3 linked regions of the Solidesulfovibrio fructosivorans JJ] genome follow. The protein of the gene in region 1 interacts with the protein of each later gene in a pairwise test. Links are inferred from orthologs where the notes say so. Each region holds a gene or a part of one and is shown on either strand. Other genes may lie near its edges.

Region 1 (6,486 bases):
AGGTCCGGGTGCGGGTCCTGGCCGGGGTGAAGCTCCAGCGTCTGGTGGCTTGGCTGGCCACGCAGGGGCTTTCGGGACTTCGCGGGCTCATCGGCGTGCCCGGCACCGTGGGCGGGGCCGTGGTCGGCAATGCCGGTTCCTACGGCGACGCCATGGGCGGCGTGCTGGCCCGGGTGTGCCTGTGGACGCCGGAGACGGGCGCGGCCTGGCTGGATCGGGAGGCCTTTTCCACGGCTTACCGCCGGTTTTCGCCCAAGGGCGTGGTCGGATTCTACCTGGTGCTGGCGGCGGAGATCGACTGCGAGCCGCGCGAACCCGTCGCAATCCGCCAGGAGATGGTGGCCTGCCTGTCCAAGAAAAAGGCCAGCCAGCCCATCACCGCCGCCACGGCCGGCTGCGTGTTCAAGAATCCGCCCGGGGCCCCGGCCTGGAAGCTTTTGACGGAAGCGGGGTTTAAGGGAAAGCGGCTCGGCGATATGGCTTTTTCGGAAAAGCACGCGAATTTTATGATTAATTGCGGCAAAGGAACAGGGGGGGAAGCGCTTTCGTTGCTCCAGGCGGCCCGGGAGGCCGTTTTGGCGCAAAGCGGCTATGAACTGGAACCGGAAGTGAGGATCGTGCCATGAACGTCAGGGTAGGAGCGCTGTCGGGACTTGGGGGAAGCTCGTCGGCAAAGCGCCGCCGCAACGGTTATTCGGGTTATGCGCCGCGGGTGACGGTCAAAAGCCGCGTGGTGAAGTCCAAGGGTAACCGCAACCGCAACTATTCGCGCGGCGAATGCTCGCTGCACATGCCCAAGATGAGTCTTGGCGGCATGGGCAGGTTTTGCACCCGGCTTGTCTCCATGGCCGTCATGGCGGTGCTGGTTTTGGCCGTGAGCGTCGGCCTGCTTGCCGGCTACCGCTGGCTGACCACGGTCAACTACTTCGCCCTGCAGCACGTCTCCGTCACTGGTTGTTCGCGCCTGTCCGAGGAGCATATCCGCGATGTGGCCGGGCTCACCCCCGGTGTCAATGTGCTGTCGCTGTCCATGGACAGGATGCGGACCGATCTGGTCCGGGAGCCCTGGATCGACGCCGTGAGTGTGAAACGGGTGCTACCCGGCACGATTCTGGTGGATGTGAAGGAAAAAAGCCCTTCCTATCTTGTGCAGTATCAAGGAACGCTCTATTACGCCGACGAAGGTGGACGCATCATCGACAAGGTTGAGCCGGGGCAATTCGTTTCGTTGCCCCAGATCGAGGTCGAAGCCGGTATGGAGAAGCATCTGCCGCTTCTGGCCGACCTGCGCCACGCCGTGGCCGAGCATCAGGTGCCGTTCGACTTCGGGCAGATCGCCTGGTTGCGCCTGAGCTGGGGCAGGGGACTGGAAATTCGTTTGTTGGACCCGGGGATTCTTCTGTGCCTGGGTTCCAAGCAATGGGACCGCAATCTTTCCCGGATGAATCTGGTTTGGACCGACTTGCGCCGGCGGGGGGAGCTGGGCTCTGTCGGACAGATCACGGCCGAGGGAGACAAGGTCTGGGTGGAAAAACGCGGCAATTCGGGGGATGCGCCGCAAGGCTAGGGGAGCCTCCCTTAGGAGATGCTGCTGTATTTCTTAAGGAATCATGCCGAATCGGTTTTGAGGATGCGGCATGAGGAGCGCGCGGGGCGGGCAACTCCGGCGTTGGAATCCAAATTGCGTCAGAGGCGATTTTGGACATGAAATTGAAGAGCTTTTGACGTAGAAAGCCTCTGGGCATGCCGACGTCAGGAAAGGAAACGTTCAGGGAGCGGTTTATGGCCAGGTCGGAACTTATTGTCGGGCTCGATATCGGCACCACCAAGATTTGTGTGGTCGTCGGCGAACTCTCGCCCGAAGGCGTGGATGTGGTGGGTATCGGCACGAGCCCGTCCACAGGGCTGCGCAAGGGCGTGGTGGTCAATATCGAGCAGACCGTACAGTCCATCAAAAAGGCCCTGGAAGAGGCCGAACTCATGGCGGGTTGCGAAATCCGCTCGGTTTACGCCGGCATCGCCGGCAGTCGCATCAAGGGGTTCAACAGTCACGGGGTCATCGCCGTCAAGGGCGGTGAAGTCGGTCCCCGGGATATTGAACGGGTCATAGACGCGGCCAAGGCCGTGGCCATCCCGCTGGACCGGGAGGTCATCCACATCCTGCCGCAGGAATTTATCGTCGACGACCAGCGCGGCATCGCCGATCCGCTCGGCATGGCCGGCGTGCGCCTGGAAGTGCGGGTGCACATCGTCACCGGGGCCGTCACCAGCGCCCAGAACATCATCCGCTCGTGCCACCGGGCCGGCCTCGACGTTTCGGACATCGTGCTCGAGTCCCTGGCCTCGTCCAAGGCGGTCCTCACCAACGAGGAGCGCGAAATCGGCGTCGCCCTGGTCGACCTTGGCGGCGGCACCACGGACCTGGCCATCTTCGCCAGCGATTCCATCAAGCACACCGCCGTGCTGGCCCTTGGCGGCACCAACCTGACCAACGACATCGCCTTCGGCCTGCGCACGCCCATGGCCTCGGCCGAGAAGATCAAGATCAAGTACGGCTGCGCCCTGGCCGAGATGGTGCCCAAGGACGAGGTCATCGAAGTCATGAGCGTCGGGGGGAGGGAGCCCCGCCGGCTTTCGCGACAGGTATTGGCCGAAATCTGCGAGCCCCGCGTGGAGGAGATGCTGGCCCTGGTGGACCAGGAGCTCATCCGCTCGGGCATGAAGAGCCAGGTCGGCGCGGGCGTGGTCCTGACCGGCGGCACGGCGCTGATCGAAGGCATCCAGGAGCTTGGGGAACAGATCTTCAACCTGCCCACGCGTATCGGCTATCCCGACAAGGTCGGGGGCCTGAAGGACGTGGTCAACAGCCCCATGTACGCCACGGCGGTGGGGCTCCTCATGTACGGCGCGGAAAAGGAAGGCGTGGAACAGCGCTTCCGCATTCGTGACGAAAATGTGTTCAACCGCATTCTGGGGAGGATGCGGAAATGGTTCGTGGACGTAAAGTAGGCGCGTCCACGCAAGAAATTCTGGGGGATAACCAGGGAGTTCGCTAGGGGAGATCGATATGGAATACTTGGAACTCGAACAAGGCTCGAACGCCCGTATCAAGGTCGTCGGATGCGGCGGCGGCGGTGGAAACGCCGTCGAGAACATGATCTGCTCGGCCATGTCCGGCGTGACCTTCATCACGGCCAACACCGACATCCAGGCGCTGCAGAAGTCCCAGGCGGAGTACCGCATCCAGCTGGGCGAAAAGCTGACCAAGGGCCTTGGCGCCGGCGCCAACCCCGACGTCGGCCGTGACGCGGCGCTGGAAAGCATCGACGCCATCCGCGAGGCCATCGGCGATTGCGACATGGTCTTCGTCACCGCCGGCATGGGCGGCGGCACCGGCACCGGCGCGGCCCCGGTCGTGGCCCAGGTGGCCAAGGAGGCCGGCGCGCTCACCGTCGCCGTCGTGACCAAACCGTTTTATTTCGAAGGCAAGAAACGTCTGCTCTCGGCCGAGAAAGGCGTGCAGGCGCTTCGGGACGTGGTGGACTCCATCATCACCATCCCCAACGACCGCCTGCTGTCGCTGGCTTCGAAAAAAGCCACCTTCATCGAGATGCTCAAAAAGGCCGACGAAATCCTCTATTTCGCGGTCAAGGGCATTTCCGACCTCATCATGGTCCCCGGCCTGATCAACCTCGACTTCGCCGACGTCAAGGCCGTCATGAGCGAAATGGGCTTGGCCATGATGGGCTTCGGCACGGCGCGCGGCGAATCCCGCGCCCGCGAGGCGGCGCTCAAGGCCATCACGAGCCCGCTGCTCGAAGACGTCACCATCGACGGCGCGCGCGGCGTGCTCATGAACATCACCTGCGGTCCGGACCTGACCATCGAGGAAGTGGACGAAGCCGCTTCCACCATCACCGAGGCCGTCCACGAGGACGCCAAGGTCTTCTTCGGCACGGTCTTCGATCCCGACGCCACCGACGAGATGCGCATCACCGTCATCGCCACCGGCATCGAGTCGGCCATGCAGCGCGACGCGGCGCCGCAACAAAAGGTCGTGGAGCAAAAGCCCGCCGAGGTCATCACCCACCTGTCGCGGCAAAAGCCCGCCGGCGGAGCGCCCTCGGGGCCCGGCGGGGGGGGCGGCGGCACCGTCCAGAGCCCGCGCAGCGTCCGCGTGCTGTCCACCCAGCAGGCCAACGACTACAATATCCCGGCCTACCTGCGCAAAGGCGGCAAGAAGGGCAACCCCGAGACGGCCCTGAACCAGGCCCCGATCAAGACCCAGCCCGTGGGCGAGGAAGAATTCATCTTCGACGAGGAGGAATTCGAGATTCCTTCTTTCATCCGCATGCAGGCGGACTAGGAGCCGGGAGGAACGCGGTTCCTCCCGGGGCTCCCTGCCGGGGACGCATCCCCGGCCCCCGATACGGGGAAAGGTGACGTTTGAGCGAAACGAGTCGGGCAAGGGTCCATTTCGGCCTGGACAGGCCCGAGGTGCGGGATTTCGGCGGGCGGCTGCCCGTGGCCCTGGCCGTGCCCGGCGCGGAGGGGCTCGCCCTCTCGGCCCTGGGCTGGCAGGCCGTCTGGCGGCTCCTGACGGACGATCAGGCCCTTGCCGTGGAACGGGTCTTCTGCCGGCCGGACGAAGCCCCCATGGCCGAGGATTCCGGCCGTCCCCTGGCCGATTTTCCGGTCGTCGCCTTTTCGCTGTGCTACGAGGAAGACTACCTGCCCGCGGCGGCTGCCCTGACCGCCGCGGATATCCCCCTGACGCGCGACAAGCGGCCCGATTTTCCCATCGTGATGGGAGGCGGGCCGCTTGCCTTTCTCAATCCCGCTCCCTTCCTGCCGGCGTTGGACCTGCTTTTCGTGGGCGAGGCCGAGGCCGGGCTGCCGGAGGTGCTGGCGGCGTTGCGACGGGCCGTTCTCTCCGGCGCGGACAAGGCCGCCTGTCTTGCCGCCGTGGCCCATATGCCGGGCGTGCTCGTCCCGGGCGTCACCCGCACCCCGGTCGCCCGGGCCTGCGCCACGGACGCCGACGCGGCCACGGTGCTGGCCGATCCGGCCCATTCCTGCTTTGTCTCCGGCCACGCGGCCTTTCGCGACATGTTCCTGGTCGAGGTCAATCGCGGCTGTCCCTACGGCTGCCGGTTCTGCGCCGCCGGCTATGTCTACCGGCCTCCCAGGCAGGCCCGCATGGCGGCGTTGCAGACGCTTATCGAGGACGTTTCGCCGCGCAAGGTGGGCCTTGTCGGCACGGCGCTCACCGACTGGCCCGACCTGCTGCCGTTTCTCGCCTGGCTGCGGGAACGGGGAACCAAGTTCTCGCTTTCGTCCGTGCGCGCCGACGGCATCACTCCCGAGCTTTTGACCATCCTGCGCCAGGCCGGCCTTCGCACCCTGACGCTGGCCCTGGAAGCGCCGAGCGAGCGCCTGCGCCGTGCCGCCAACAAACACCTGAGCCTGGACGCGCTTGAAAACGCCGTCGCCCTGGCCGGCAAGTACGGCATCAACCACTTGAAGTTCTACGTGATCGTCGGCTGGCCCGGGGAATGCCCCGAAGACTTCGACGACCTGGCCCCGCTTTTGGCGCGAGTGGCCGAGGCCGCCTCCATCGGCAAGGGCAAGCGCGGCGTGGCCCACGCCACCCTGTCCGTCAATCCGCTGGTTCCCAAACCGGCCACCCCCATGCAATGGGCCCCCATGGCCTCGGTCGCGGCTATCGAGGCGGCTTACGCCCGGGTCCGCGAAGCCGCCAAGCCGCTGCCGGGCTTCCGCGTGGAAGTGGAGAACGCCTCCATGGCCCGCATGCAGGGGCTGCTCGCCCGGGGCGACGAGCGGCTCTTTCCGCTCATCGAGGCGGCGGCCGCCTCCGGCAGCTTCCGCCGGGCGCTCAAGACATGGGACGGCGACGAAGCCTTCTATCTGGACCGCGAACGCGACAAGGATGAAGTCTTCCCCTGGGACATCGTCGATATCGGCGTTTCCCGCGACTTTCTTTGGCGCGAATGGGAACGCTACCAGCAAGGCGTCCCCACGGCCAAATGCCCGCCGGCCGGCTGCGCGGTCTGCAAGCGCTGCCGGTAGCTTTTCGAGCGCCGACTTCGGACATATCGGGGACGGGGGTTGTGGTGGAAGGCGGTCTAACGGTCTGTGGGCACCCAGCGGATACTGGGGACGGCAAATGGTCCCGGATCACATGGTGCCGGCAAGCGAGGCCAAAGCGCTTGGCGGCGCTCCCTCGCTTGCCGGCGTTTTGCCTTAAACGTCCAGGACCTCGAGGTAGACGAGAGTCTGGTTGAGCAACTGGTAGGCGATTTCGCCGAAGGTGACAGGGCCGGTGAAGGGCTCCGTCTTCTTTCCTTCCAATTCGGAATAAAGATAATTGAGAATGCAGTTGCACGAGAAGGCTATGCGCTGGGATTCGATGGAGCCTTCATTGCGAAGGCGTTCGTTGAACTGTTTGACGTAATCGAGCACGGG
Region 2 (6,515 bases), on another replicon or contig:
CCATACCCCTCTCCCCGGCGGCGACCGACGATGGCCGGCCGCCGCCTTTTTACCTCTCCTTATGCCCTAGCCGGCATGCGTCAACTTTTGACCGCCCACGAGGACTGCGGATCGATGAAGTCCAGGCTGAAGCCCTTGTCATCCTCGCGGACCGTGGCCTCATCGGCGGAGAGCAGGCCGAGCTTTCCCCAGGTACCGGAAGAATCCTGGCCGGCCAGTTCGGTGATGAAGACCCCCATCAGCGAGGTGCCTTTGTAGCTGTCCTGGAAGGTTTCCACGATGGGCCCCCAGGAGCCGACCCAACCCGTCTTCTGCTCCGTCTCGGTCGCGGCATAATCATAGGAATAGACCAGATCGTAGCCCTGGCGATTGATATTGAAGAGGCTGACCGTGTTGCGCCACGTCCCCGTTTGCACCTGGGCGGTGACGTTCTCCACGGCAATCCCGGGATAGCGAACGCCACCGATGACGACCGTCACGAAATAATCCTGAAGGTTGGCATAGGGAATATTGAGCTGCCAGTGCTTGTCGCCCGGCTGCGCCCAGTCAAAGGCCATGAAGCTCATTTGATTTTGTGCGTAGTAGCAAACAAGGGCTTCCACACCGCGGGAGGCGCGGTTGGTCGCGGTCAGATAGAGCCAGGTGTTCACATTTCCGCCCGCCGTGGCCGGGCATATATAATCGAATTGCAGTTTCGTGCCCAGATTATAGGCGCTTTTGAAGGCGCTCGTATAGAACATGCCATACCCCACGCCGCCCGGAACGGGCTGATCGGTCACGGCCGCCTTGCCCAGCTTCATGGCCAGGGACTCATGGGCCGCTTTTTTTTGCGCGTCGCTGAGCGCGGGATCGGAGGCCAGCATCTGGAACCGGTTGGCGATGAAAGCCCGGGTGGCTTCTTCCGGGACCGGATTCGCCTTGCTGATTTCCTTGAAATACTCGGTACGATCTTCAAGAGGGGCAAGGGACGGATCGCCCGGCAAGGGGTGGGAAGCTTTCTGCGACATGCCAATTCTCCTTCGATTGGTTTCGAGGCCCGTTCCTTTTTACGATGACAAACGAAAACGCGGTCGCGCGAAAAAGGGTACCCGGAAAAAGCATGTCACAATATAAGATATTATTTCAAGAAATATATCATATCATCTATAAAACTTTCCAGCCATCCCTCCCTTGCGGACCGTAATCCACTCTTCCAAATAAAAAAGGCCGCGGGCGGATACCCGCGGCCCTTTTTCGGCATGGCGACGGAAACGCTGATGCGCCTAGATCACCTTATTGAGCGCGTATTCGATGATGCCCTCGGCGCCCAGGTCGTGGAGCTTGGGGATCAGGTCGCGCACGGTGCCCTCGGCCACCACGATTTCGATGGACAACCAGTCCTTGTTGTAAAGGTTGGCCACCGTCGGCGAGGTAAGGCTCGGCAGAAGCGCCATGATGTCGGGCATCTTTTCCTCGGGCACGTTCATCTTGAGCCCGACGAGGCCCTCGGCGCACAGCGCGCCCTGGAGCAGCATGTTGATGACCTCGATCTTGCGGCGCTTGAACGGGTCTTCCCAGGCTTTCTTGTTGGCGATCAGCTGGGTGTTGGTCAAAAGCAGCTCGGAGATGATGCGCAGGCCATGGGCCTTGATCGTGGTGCCGGTCTCGGTGACTTCCACGATGGCGTCGGCCAGCCCCTCGACCACCTTGGCCTCGGTCGCGCCCCAGGAAAATTCCACATCCACGGGCACGCCCGCGCCGGCGAAATACTTCTTGGTGAAATTGACGAGCTCCGTGGCGATCTTCTTGCCGGCCAGGTCCTCGGGACGCTTGTAGGGGGCGTCGGCGGCCACGGCCAGGACCCAGCGGGCCGGACGGTTGCTGACCTTGGAGTAGACGAGGTCGGAAACGACCACCACGTCGGACTCGTTTTCGAGGATCCAGTCCTTGCCGGTCAGGCCGCAGTCAAGGGTGCCGGATTCGACGTAGCGGGACATCTCCTGGGCGCGGCACATGGAGCAAGTCAGCTCCGGATCGTTGATTTCGGGGAAATAATTGCGGTGATGCATCCGGATCTTCCATCCGGATTTCTCGAACAGCGCGATGGTGGCGTCCTGGAGGGAGCCTTTGGGAATGCCGAGTTTGAGGATGTTGTTGGCGGACATTTATTTATAGACCTCCTTGGGATCGAAGACCTTGGGCGAACAGGTGCGCTCGCCGTCGCTTGTGATCTCGGTGTAAAAGCAGGACTTGTAGCCTTCATGGCAGGCCGCGCCGCCGATCTGCTCCACCAGGACCAGGATGGTGTCGGCGTCGCAGTCCAGGCGCACGGACTTGACCTTCTGGACATGGCCGGACGTGCCGCCCTTGTGCCAGAGTTTCTGCCGGCTGCGGCTAAAGTAATGCACTTCGCCGGTTTCAAGGGTTTTATCGTAGGCCTCTTCGTTCATGTAGGCCATCATGAGCACCTCGCCGGTGCAGGCTTCCTGGGCGATGGCGGGGACAAGGCCGCCGCACTTGGCGAAATCGGGTCGTTTCATGCACTGTTCCTTTAGCGAAACGGCGTTGGAAGAGGGGGATATCTCTTTTGGAGGGTTAAGGCTCTACAAACTGTTGGTCCGAACCGACAAGCGGTTCAAAATGCTTTCTGTTAAACGACAACACCAGTTCCGCACCGCCCTTTCGCGCGGCGACGACATGCAGCGCATCATAGATGCTGCCACCGCCCCGGCCAATTCGAGCCACCGACTCCATGGCCGCGACATAATCGCGGCAATCGAGCGTGATGACGGAACAAACGCCAAGAACGCTTGCCTGGAGAAGCATTGCGGCGCTGCGCGGCGATATGCGCGGCCGCGCCGGATACACCGTCAGCGACGCGTATGTTTCCGCCAATCCATGCGCGGCGACAAGCATCTCCAACTCGCCGCGCCGACATTTCAAATACCATGCGAAGGCTCGCTGGTGCTGCGGGTGGCTTTGCACCAACGCGGCCACCAGGACCGACGTGTCAAAAAGCGCCTTCATCGCCCCGAGAGCCCGGAAACATCGCGGGTGCGATCCTCGCGCACCCGGTCAAGCAGCTCCTCGACCGGCCCGACCGTTTCACCCCCGAACACAAGCACTCCGCACTCTTCGACAAGTCCGGATGCCGCATCCAGGGAACGAATCACAATGGCGCTGTCCTGCCCCTCGACAATGACGCGCGAGCCCGGAGCAAGCCCCATATCCTTCAGGACATCCGCAGGGATGGTCACGCGCCCCTGTTCGTCAAGCGTCGTTTCCATACGGCCTCCTCTGGCGCCCATTACGCACATATTGCGCGAAAAAGGAAGATAACCTTACTCAAACGGCAAATGAGTGACAAGCGCCGCGTGGCGGGCCGAATTTTATGCGTCGCCGCGCCCGGCGCACTCCGCCTCGGCGCGCAACTGCCCGCAGGCCGCCGCGATGTCCGCCCCCTTGCTCTTGCGGATCGTGGCCGTGATCCCCTTGGCCTTCAAAATCTCCTGGAACGCCGCCACCCGCCCGGCCGCCGGCTGGCGAAACGGCAGCCCCGGCGTGGCATTGTACACGATCAGATTCACCTTGGCCTTGACCGTGGAGAGAAGCCGCACCAGTTCCCGCGCATCGGCATCGGCATCGTTGACCCCGTCGAGCAGCAGATACTCGAAGGTCAGCCGCTCCCGAGGCTTCAGCGGATACTCCCGCAAAATCCCCATAAGCTCGGAAAGCGGCAGCTTGGCCGCCCCGGGCATGATCCGCGCCCGCTTCTCCTGGGTCGGCGCATGGAGCGACACCGCCAGCGAACACAACCCCGTGCGCCCAAGCTCCAGCAGATTGCGCCGCACCCCGGCCGTGGACACCGTGATGCGCCGGCCCGAAAAGTCCAGCCCCTGCGGATGATGCAACGCCTCAAGCGTCTTGACCAGATTGTCGTAATTGAGAAGCGGCTCGCCCATGCCCATAAAAACCAGATTGCGCAACGCCAGCGCCTCACCCTTGTCCAACAGATACTGCCGCGCCACCAACACCTGCCCCAACATCTCCCCAGGCGTCATGTTGCGCCGAAACCCCAGCATGCCCGTGGCGCAAAACCCACACCCCATGGCGCAGCCCACCTGGGTCGACAGGCAAGCCGTGTAGTGATCCTTCTCCGGAATCAAAACACACTCCACCGCCTCGCCATCCGACAGCCCCAACAAAAACTTCACCGTGCCGTCAGCGCTCTCGCTCACCCGCAATACGTCAGGCCAGGCGATCGTGGCGACTTCCCCCAGCCGCGACCGCAACGCCTTGGACACGTCCGTCATCCGGCCGATGTCGCGGCATCCCTTCTGCCACAACCATTGCCAGACCTGGCGCGCCCGGTACGGCGGCTCGCCAAGCGACACGATCAGCGCCTCAAGCTCGTGGAACGTCAGGTCGATCAGGTTCGTCATAGCGGTTCTGGCTGTCGGTAACTGTTGAGGCTGGAGCTGGCGGGGCTCCGCCCCGGACCCCGCCGGGAGGCCACGGGCCCCCCGGGCCCCCCGACTCGGCTTTGGCCGGACGGAAGCGGGATTGGCGCGCGGTCAGGCGGTTGGGTGAAGATGGCGGCGGAATTTGCCGGGACGCTGCCGCCGCTTTGCGGCAGGCTCGTCCCAAGCAAATTCCGCCGCCACCACGCCGGTCGCCCCTTTGGGGCGACATTCAGAAAAAGTATCTTCTTCTTAAATGCGGCGCTTCGCCGCTGGCGCACCTTGTTGCCGCAATCGCGTCCGGCGTCGAGGCGCAACGCGCCTCGTGCCGCCGGGCCGATTGCGGCAACAAACGTCGGTCTCCCGCCGTCCAAAGAGCCCTACCCCACGCCCTCCCGCTTCACCATCCCAACCCGGTAAAGGGGGGTCCGGGGGGCATCAAGCCCCCCGGCGGAGAGGTGCAGGAGAGGCGGAGCCTCTCCTGCCGGGGTCCAGGGGCGGCGCCCCTGGCCACCTGGACCGACTAGTGCAGCTCTTGCTTGTTCCAGTAATCGTGCACGAAGTGTTCGGCTTCTTCCAGGCTGGTGACGTCGCCGGCGATTTGGGCCTTGAGCAGCGCGTCGCGGATGAGTCCCACGACCGGGCCGGGTTTGAGGCCGAGCAGCTGCATGATCTGCGCGCCGTTCAGGAGCGGCTCGAGCATTTCCTCGGGCGTTTCGGTACGCTCGAGCATTTTGAGATTGTGATTGAATTCCTTGTAGTTACCTTCGACAGCTTTGATGTCGGCCCGGGCCATTTCGATCAGGCGCGGGTACTGGTCCAGGGCCTTGAAGCGGCGGATGCCCCGGTCGGTGAGCATGAAGTGGAAGCGCATGTGGCCGCGCACGAGGTTGCAGACGAGGTCGGTCTCGTCCGGGGGGAAGCCCAGGCGCGAGAGGATCTTGCGGGTGACTTTGGCCCCGACCTGGTGGTGCTGGAAGAAATGCAGGTCGCCGCCGGCGTATTCGGCGGTGTGGAGTTTGCCCACGTCGTGGAACAGGCAGGCCAGGGTGCCGTACCAGTCGTAGGGCAGTTCCTCGGGGTAGTGGCGCATGACGGCGAGGGTTTCCTCGAAGAGCGTGTATTCGACGCCCTCTTCGGTTTTCTGCTTGATGCGGGCGAGCGTCGCCACTTCGGGCAGGAACCAGTGGAGGATCATGGTGTCGTAGAGCAGTTCGACGAAGGTGGCCATGTTTTCGGCCTCGACCCTGCGCCATTCGTCCATGATGTCCTTGACGGAGACGTAGTCGAGGATGCGGCGCGAGGCGCGCAGGATGGCCATGAGGGTATTGGCTTCGACGGGGATATTGTAGTTGGCCGAGAAGCGCAGCGCCCGCACGGCCCGCAGGTAGTTCTGACGGATGGACTCGTCGGGGATGCCGAGCAGGCGCACTTCGCCGCCGGCAAGGTCGGCGAAGCCGTCGTGATCGTCGCGGCAGTGCGGCAGGTAGGGGCTGATCTGGCTGGCCGGCAGGATGCCCAGGGCATCGAGGCGGTCGATCATGCGCCGGGTGAGCCGGGCCACGGTCTCCTCGGGGTGGGAGGCGTCCACGGTTTCGGCCGGGTGGAAGTTGAACAGCGTATCGCCGTGGCGCACCCGGGCGTAGGCCCCGTCTTCGCTTACGGCCTCGGTTTCGGAGAAAAGCTTTTGCAGTTCGGCCAGGGGGGCGTCGGTCGCCAGGTCGAGTTCGGGCGCGGCGGGATCCAGGGCTTTTTCCTGGAGCACGGCGTTGATGACGTAGGCATCGTAGCCGTTGCGCATGATGGTCTTGCAGATGGCATTGGCGTCCTTGAAGGGTTGCGCCATGGAAAAAACCTCCGGAGAGCGTTTGGGTGTCGGGGTTTCGTCTCAGGTTCGGCCGGGACGGATGCGGTCGTGCACCACGACGCCGCCGACGGCGGTCAGGGCCACGCGGCCGGTGAGCGGCTGGCCCAGAAGCGGCGTGTTCTTGCCCTTGGAGCGCAGGGCTTCGGGGGTGACGACCCAGGAATCCTCCGGGTCGAAGAGCAGGAAGTCGGCCGGGTCGCCGGGGGCGA
Region 3 (6,640 bases), on another replicon or contig:
AGCGGCGTCACGGGGGTGGGCGAGTGGCGTCGCGGCGGCAGCCCTGCCGGATGTCGCCTTCTTCGAGGGCGGCGGCGATGGCCTCGCGCACCCCGCGCTTGTCCGCCGCCCAGGCCGGGGCGACGAGTTCCCCGGGCGCGGGGTCGGCGTTTAAGCGTTCGACCACGATGTCCGGCCGCAGCCGGGCGATGGCCTCGGCGACCGCCGCGACGTATGTCTCGCGTCCAGGCGGGACGTAGCCCCCGGCGGCGAAAAGTTCCGCCAGGGACGAGCCGGCGACGACCAGCGTGTTGTGGAATTTCACCCCGGTGACGGGAAGATCATTAATAAAGGAAACGGCGGCCCAAAAATCCGCGTTCGATTCCCCGGGCAGGCCGGCCATGAGATGGGCCGTGACGCGAAGTCCGGCTTCGGCCGTCCCCCTTGCCGCCAGGGCGAAGGCGGCCGCGTCGTGGCCCCGGTTGATGCGCGTAAGCGTCGCGTCGCGAACGGATTGCAGCCCCAGGTCCAGGCAGACGTAGGGAAGGGGCACGGCGGCGAGCAGGGCGGTTTTTTCCGCGTCCAGGCAGTCCGGCCGCGTGCCCAGGCAAAGCCCGCAGACGCCGGGCAGGGCGATAAGCTCCCCAAGAAGCCCCTCCAGCCGCGAGGCCGGGCCGTAGGTGTTGGAAAAGGACTGGAGATAGGCGATAAGCGCCTCGCCGCGTCCCCGGGCCGGCGCAGTGAGCTTGTCCCATTGCGCCCGGAGCCCGAAGCCTTTATGGTACAGTCCCGTTCCCGACCCGGTGGCGTTGCAAAAAAGGCACCCCGCGCGGGAAAGCGCGCCGTCTCGATTGGGGCAGGCGCTGCCCGCATCGAGCGGTATTTTTTTTGCCCGGCGGCCGAAAATCCGCCGAAAGGCCTGGGAAAGGGTATTGTAACGCTGGGTCATGGCCGGTCGCCGGGACGGGAAATCAACCGTTGACAACGCGGTGCGAATCGGCAAACACAACGCGTTTACGAGATCACGAGAGCCGAGTTTGCGGCAAGCGAGGCGCTATGTCCAGGATTTTGGATCGCATATTGGGCCTGTTCTCCAACGATCTGGCCATCGACTTGGGAACGGCCAACACGTTGGTGTTCGTCAAGGGCAAAGGCATCGTTTTGTCCGAGCCGTCGGTTGTGGCGGTGAAAAAGGATCCTCGCGGCGGCAACAAGGTGCTTTCCGTCGGCCTCGAGGCCAAACGCATGCTCGGCCGCACCCCGGGCAACATCGTGGCCATCCGGCCCATGAAGGACGGCGTCATCGCCGACTTCGAGGTGACCGAGGCCATGTTGCGCCACTTCATCTCCAAGGTGCACAATTCCAGACGGCTCGTGCGGCCGCGCATCATCATCTGCGTGCCGACGGGCATCACCCAGGTGGAAAAGCGCGCCGTCAAGGAATCGGCCCAAAGCGCCGGCGCCCGCGAGGTCTACCTCATCGAGGAGCCCATGGCCGCCGCCATCGGCGCCAACCTGCCCATCACCGAGCCGACCTCCAACATGGTGGTCGACATCGGCGGCGGCACCACCGAAGTCGCCGTGATTTCCCTTTCCGGCGTGGTGTATTCGAAATCCGTGCGCGTGGGCGGCGACAAGATGGACGAAGCCATCATGCAGTACGTCAAGCGCAAATATAACATGCTCATCGGCGAATCCACGGCCGAACAGATCAAGATCCAGGTCGGCTCCGCCCACCACTCCACCAGCTCCGGCGAGATGGAGGTCAAGGGCCGCGACCTGGTCACGGGCATTCCCCAGAACATCACCATCACTTCCGAGGAAGTGCAGAAGTCCATCTCCGAACAGGTGGAGAGCATCGTGCAGGCCGTGCGCATCGCCCTGGAACAGACGCCTCCGGAACTGGCCGCCGACATCGTGGACCGGGGCATCGTCCTGACCGGCGGCGGGGCGCTCTTGCGCGGCCTCGACCAGCTCCTGCGCGAGGAGACTTCCCTTCCCATCACCGTCGTCGAGGACCCCCTTTCGACGGTTGTCCTCGGGTCCGGCAGGGCCCTCGACAACCTGAACGTGCTGAAGGAGGTCACGATAGATTAAACCGTCCCCCCAGCGGATCGCGATTGGCCTGCTCATCGTCCTTTTTCTCTATCTGGGCCTTTTTACCTGGAACATCCGGACAGGCTACGTCGACACGCTGGCGAGCCATACCGGATTGGAATTCGCCAGGTGGGTCCTGGCTCCGGGAAAATGGGTTCATGGGCAGGTGGCGTCGTTTTGGACCCGCTACCTGTATTTCGTGGGCATCCGGCAGCAAAACGAAGAGCTGCGTCAGGAGCTTGCGGCCGCGAAAGACGAGCTGTCCAGGCTTCGCGAGAACGCCTCGGAAGTGGAGCGCCTGCACCGGCTGTTGTCCATGACTCCGCCCGGCGATTGGACGCGCCAGGGGGCGCGCGTCATTTCCCATCGCCTGGGGCCCAACGCCGCCCTGGAAACGTTTCTCATCGACAAGGGCAGCGCCTCGGGCGTGACCACCAATACCCCCGTCGTCTCTCCGGACGGGGTGGTGGGACGCGTGCTGCGCTATTCTCCGAGCGCGGCCACGGTGCTGCTCATCACCGACCCCAACAGCCGCATCCCCGTGCTTTCCCAAGCCAACCGCACCCAGGGCATCCTCAAGGGCGAGGGCCCCGGCCACGAGCTGATCCTCGAGTACGTGCCCCAGGGCGCGCCCATCGAGGAAGGGGAGGTCCTGGTCACTTCGGGCCTGGAGGAGATTTTCCCCAAGGGCATGCCCGTGGCCAGGGTGACGTCCGTGGGGCGCTACGGGGCTTCGCTTTTCCAGCTTATCCACGCCGCGCCGCTGTTCGATCCGTTGCGCCTTGAGGAAGTGGCCCTGCTGTTCCGGACGTCCGCCGCGGGCCAGCCCGGCTCCGTCGCCGCGGACAAGGCGGCCCGCTATCCCAAGTCCCCGGCGGCCATCGCCCCGGCCACGCGTCCCGGCGACGGGCAAAAGCCGGCCGACGTGCCCAAGACGCCAGCCGCGGCCGCGCGCCAGGAAGGCGTCGCCCCCGCTTCCGCGCCCCAGGCGGTCAAGGCCGCCCCCGCCGACGGACAAAAGCACGAGACCGCCCCCGCCGACAGGGGCGAGCGCAAAAAACGCCGGAAGCCGCCCCGGCACGCGACAGGCCAATGAACCTGGGCCGCATCGTTTTCTGGGCGCTTTTCACCGTCAGCGGGGTCTGGCTCGAAAACGCCATCCCCGGGGTGGACTTTCTGGCCCCTGGCCTTATCCTGGCCATGCAGGAAGAGAAGTGGACGGTGCCCATCTGGCTCGGGCTGGCCTGGCTTTTCATCCAGGAAGGCACCGGCAGCCTGGCCTTCGGCGCGGGGCTTCTGTGGTACGGCGGACTGGCCGGCCTGTACTTTTTCGGCCACTGGCTGTTCGAAGCCCGCAATTTCCTTTTCATGTTCATCGTGGGGCTGTGCCTCGGGGTCATGCATTTCGTGCTCGTGAACCTCATGGCCCTGCTTTTGGACTGGAGCGTCCCCCTGGAGCGGCTGCTCATGGAAAGCGTGATGCAAGCGTTGATCTTCCCCGTCGAATGGGGACTCATCTACCTGATCCACCGTTATCTCCCGGATACCCCCCATGCGGCTTGACAGCGAAGCGCCCCAGCAACAGGCGCCCCGTTCCGGGCTCGTCCTCATCCAGCTCCTGGTGCTGGGCCTTTTTTGCCTGTTCACCCTGCGCCTGTGGTATTTGCAAGTCCACAAGGGGGCCAAGTTCGCGGAGATGGCCCGGGACAACCAGCTGCGGCAAGTGCTCATCAATTCTGCCCGTGGCCGCATCCTGGATAGAAACGGCGTGCCCGTGGCCGTGTCCGAGCCCTCCTTCGCCCTGGGGCTCGTGCGCGAGGACTGCGAGGACGTGCCCGGGACCCTGGCCAAGGTTTCGGAGTGGACGGGCGTGGACAAGGCGGCGCTGGCCGAGACGTTTCGGCGCGGCAAAAAGCGCGTCAAGCCCTTCGAGCCGCTGATCCTCATCACCGACCTGTCCTACGAGGCCCTGGCCCGCATCGAGGCCAACGAGATGTTCTATCCCGGCCTCACCATCGTCATCCGCCAGAAGCGCTCCTATCCCACCGGCCCGCTCATGGCCCACGTGCTCGGCTACGTGGCCGAGGCCAACGAGCAGGAGCTGGAGAAAAATCCCGAGCTGTCCCTGGGCGATTCCGTGGGCAAGCAGGGCCTGGAATACGCCCTGGAGGACGTGCTGCGCGGCTCCAAGGGCAAAAAGCAGGTCGAGGTGGACGCCTTCGGCCGCCAGCACAACGAGCAGATCCTGGAGCCGCCCCAGGCCGGCAAGGACGTGACGCTCTCCATCGACGTCAAGCTCCAGGAGGCCTGCGCCAAGCTCCTGGAGGGCCAGGCCGGGGCGCTTGTCGTCATGGAGCCCGATACGGGCAAGATCAGGGCCATGGTCAGCGAGCCGAGCTTCGACAACAACCTCTTCGTGCTCGGCGTGCCCACGGACAAGTGGAAGGAACTGCGCGACGACCCCCGCCACCCCATCCAGAACCGGGTGACCCAGGGCATCTATCCGCCGGGCTCGGTCTTCAAGCTGCTCATGGCCGCGGCCGGCCTGTCCGGGGGCTACATCAAGCCCGGCGACGTGGTGAGCTGTCCTCCGGCCTACCGGGTCGGCAACCGGGAATTCCACGACTGGAAGAAATCGGGCTTCGGGTCGCTGGCCATGCGGGACGCCCTGGTCCATTCCTGCGACGTCTATTTCTACAAGCTCGGCGACCGCATCGGCATCGACCGCATCCACGAGTACGCCCTGGCCAGCGGTTTCGGCAAACGCACCGGCATCGACCTGCCCCACGAGAAGGCGGGCCTCATCCCGTCCAAGGAATGGAAGCGCAGGCGCTTCGGCGCCGCCTGGAACCGGGGCGAGACGGTCATCGCTTCCATCGGCCAGGGCTACGTGCTGACCTCGCCCCTCCAGATCACCCGCTACGTGGCCGCCCTGGTCAACGGCGGCAAGCTCATGAAGCCCGAGCTGGTGGAAACCGAAGCCCCGAGGGTGGACGCCGACTTGCCGCTCAAGGACGCCGACCGCCAGTTCATCGTGGACTCCATGGTCGCCACCGTGGAACGGGGCACGGGCAAGTCGCTTTACCGCCCCGATGTCGTCATCGGAGCCAAGTCCGGGACGGCGCAGGTGGTCAAGCTCGTAAACCCCGACGTGCGCGTCAAGGGCAAGTTCATGCCCTACGAGCAGCGCGACCACGCTTGGCTGGCGAGCTGGGGCAAGAAGGACGACAAGACCTACGTCGTGGTCTGCATCGTGGAGCATGCCGGCGGGCATGGCGGCGAAATCTGCGGCCCCATCGAGCGCAAGGTCTTCGAGGAGCTTTTCGGCCCCGCCCCGTCCAAAAAGGCCCGCCCCGCGGCCGCGCCCGAGGCCCCGGCCCCGGAACCCGACCCGACCGCCGCCCCGGGCGAAATCCCGGATTAGACCGCAAGTCAAGGACGTTTCATGCCGTTTGACCGCCGTCTGGTTTTTTCCGTCAACTGGCCCCTGCTGGGGCTGACCGCCCTGTTGTTCGGGGTCGGGGTGCTCAACCTCTACTCGGCCAGCGGCTTCCGCATGGGCGACGAACTGTCCCTGCAGCCCTATTACAACAAGCAGCTCATCTGGGGCCTGGGCGGGCTGTGCTGCATGCTGGCCATGGTGCTTTTCGACTACAAGCACCTGGCCACCATCGCCTGGCCCCTGGCCATTTTCGTGGCCGTGCTGCTGGTTATGGTGCTCGTTTTCGGCAAGACCGTGTCCGGGGCCAAACGCTGGCTGCCCATCGGCGGCTACGCCTTCCAGCCGAGCGAGCTGGCCAAGATCGCCATGCTTCTTCTGGCCGCCAAGATCCTCTCCAAACGCTCGGAGCGCATGGGCTGGATCGATCTGGCCGGCATTCTGGCCGTTTCGCTGCCCATGGCCGGGCTCATCATCGTCGAGCCGGACCTTGGCACCGGGCTCAACGTGCTCCTTTTGGTGTGCGGCCTGATCCTCTACCGGGGGCTCACCGGGCCCGTCTTCAAGACCCTGGCCATCGCCGGGCCGATCCTCATCCCCTGCGGCTGGTTTTTCCTCAAGCCGTACCAGAAGGGGCGCATCCTGACGCTCTTCGACCCCCAGCGCGATCCGCTCGGCGCGGGCTACCACATCATCCAGTCCCAGATCGCCATCGGTTCGGGCCAGATGTGGGGCAAGGGCTTTTTGGAGGGCACGCAAAGCCAGCTGCGCTACCTGCCGGAAAAGCACACCGACTTCGCCGTGGCGGTCTTCGCCGAGGAGTGGGGCTTTATCGGGGCCATCGCCCTGCTGACGCTTTTCTGCCTGTTTCTGCTGCAATTCTACGTCACGGCCAGGAACGCCAAGGACCGTTTCGGCAGCTATCTGGCGGCCGGGGTCTTCTTCTATTTCTTCTGGCAAATCCTCATCAATATGGGTATGGTGCTCGGCATCATGCCGGTCGTTGGCATCCCCTTGCCGTTTATCAGCTACGGGGGGAGCGCCACCATCGTGAACTTCACCCTCGTGGGCATCGTCGTCAACGTCTCCATGCGGCGCTTTCTGTTCAAGAAAGGCTAGCGACGG

What was found.
Region 2: the proteins of ftsZ (region 1) and rlmN interact in binary tests that used the Escherichia coli proteins (3 or more experiments, as listed by UniProt). The link is inferred for Solidesulfovibrio fructosivorans JJ] from one-to-one orthologs.
Region 3: the proteins of ftsZ (region 1) and DESFRDRAFT_RS01650 interact in binary tests that used the Escherichia coli proteins (3 or more experiments, as listed by UniProt). The link is inferred for Solidesulfovibrio fructosivorans JJ] from one-to-one orthologs.

The regions. Positions count from the first base shown.
Region 1 is NZ_AECZ01000005.1:130,668-137,153, forward strand. The notes cover bases 2,425-5,216. They hold ftsZ (cell division protein FtsZ), read left to right. Parts: upstream 2,425-3,067; coding sequence 3,068-4,366; downstream 4,367-5,216. Other genes in these bases: ftsA (cell division protein FtsA), read left to right, coding at 2,425-3,009; DESFRDRAFT_RS05165 (radical SAM protein), read left to right, coding at 4,447-5,216. Also shown: DESFRDRAFT_RS05145 (UDP-N-acetylmuramate dehydrogenase), read left to right, coding at 1-626; DESFRDRAFT_RS05150 (cell division protein FtsQ/DivIB), read left to right, coding at 623-1,567; more of ftsA, read left to right, coding at 1,783-2,424; more of DESFRDRAFT_RS05165, read left to right, coding at 5,217-6,090; DESFRDRAFT_RS05170 (DUF6976 family protein), read right to left, coding at 6,265-6,486. UniProt on the Escherichia coli protein: Essential cell division protein that forms a contractile ring structure (Z ring) at the future cell division site. The regulation of the ring assembly controls the timing and the location of cell division.
Region 2 is NZ_AECZ01000008.1:3,645-10,159, forward strand. Bases 2,396-5,216 are described here. They hold rlmN (23S rRNA (adenine(2503)-C(2))-methyltransferase RlmN), read right to left. Parts: upstream 4,422-5,216; coding sequence 3,369-4,421; downstream 2,396-3,368. Other genes in these bases: hisI (phosphoribosyl-AMP cyclohydrolase), read right to left, coding at 2,396-2,561; DESFRDRAFT_RS07240 (PIN domain-containing protein), read right to left, coding at 2,575-3,006; DESFRDRAFT_RS07245 (AbrB/MazE/SpoVT family DNA-binding domain-containing protein), read right to left, coding at 3,003-3,266; DESFRDRAFT_RS07255 (HD domain-containing protein), read right to left, coding at 4,963-5,216. Also shown: DESFRDRAFT_RS07220 (hypothetical protein), read right to left, coding at 1-4; DESFRDRAFT_RS07225 (hypothetical protein), read right to left, coding at 81-1,007; hisG (ATP phosphoribosyltransferase), read right to left, coding at 1,263-2,144; more of hisI, read right to left, coding at 2,145-2,395; more of DESFRDRAFT_RS07255, read right to left, coding at 5,217-6,285; DESFRDRAFT_RS07260 (dihydroorotase), read right to left, coding at 6,328-6,515.
Region 3 is NZ_AECZ01000002.1:28,172-34,811, forward strand. What follows is about bases 110-3,055. They hold DESFRDRAFT_RS01650 (rod shape-determining protein), read left to right. Parts: upstream 110-1,035; coding sequence 1,036-2,076; downstream 2,077-3,055. Other genes in these bases: DESFRDRAFT_RS01645 (TIGR01212 family radical SAM protein), read right to left, coding at 110-928; mreC (rod shape-determining protein MreC), read left to right, coding at 2,243-3,055. In the rest of the region: more of DESFRDRAFT_RS01645, read right to left, coding at 8-109; more of mreC, read left to right, coding at 3,056-3,172; DESFRDRAFT_RS01660 (hypothetical protein), read left to right, coding at 3,169-3,639; mrdA (penicillin-binding protein 2), read left to right, coding at 3,629-5,500; rod shape-determining protein RodA, read left to right, coding at 5,522-6,634. UniProt on the Escherichia coli protein: Forms membrane-associated dynamic filaments that are essential for cell shape determination. Acts by regulating cell wall synthesis and cell elongation, and thus cell shape.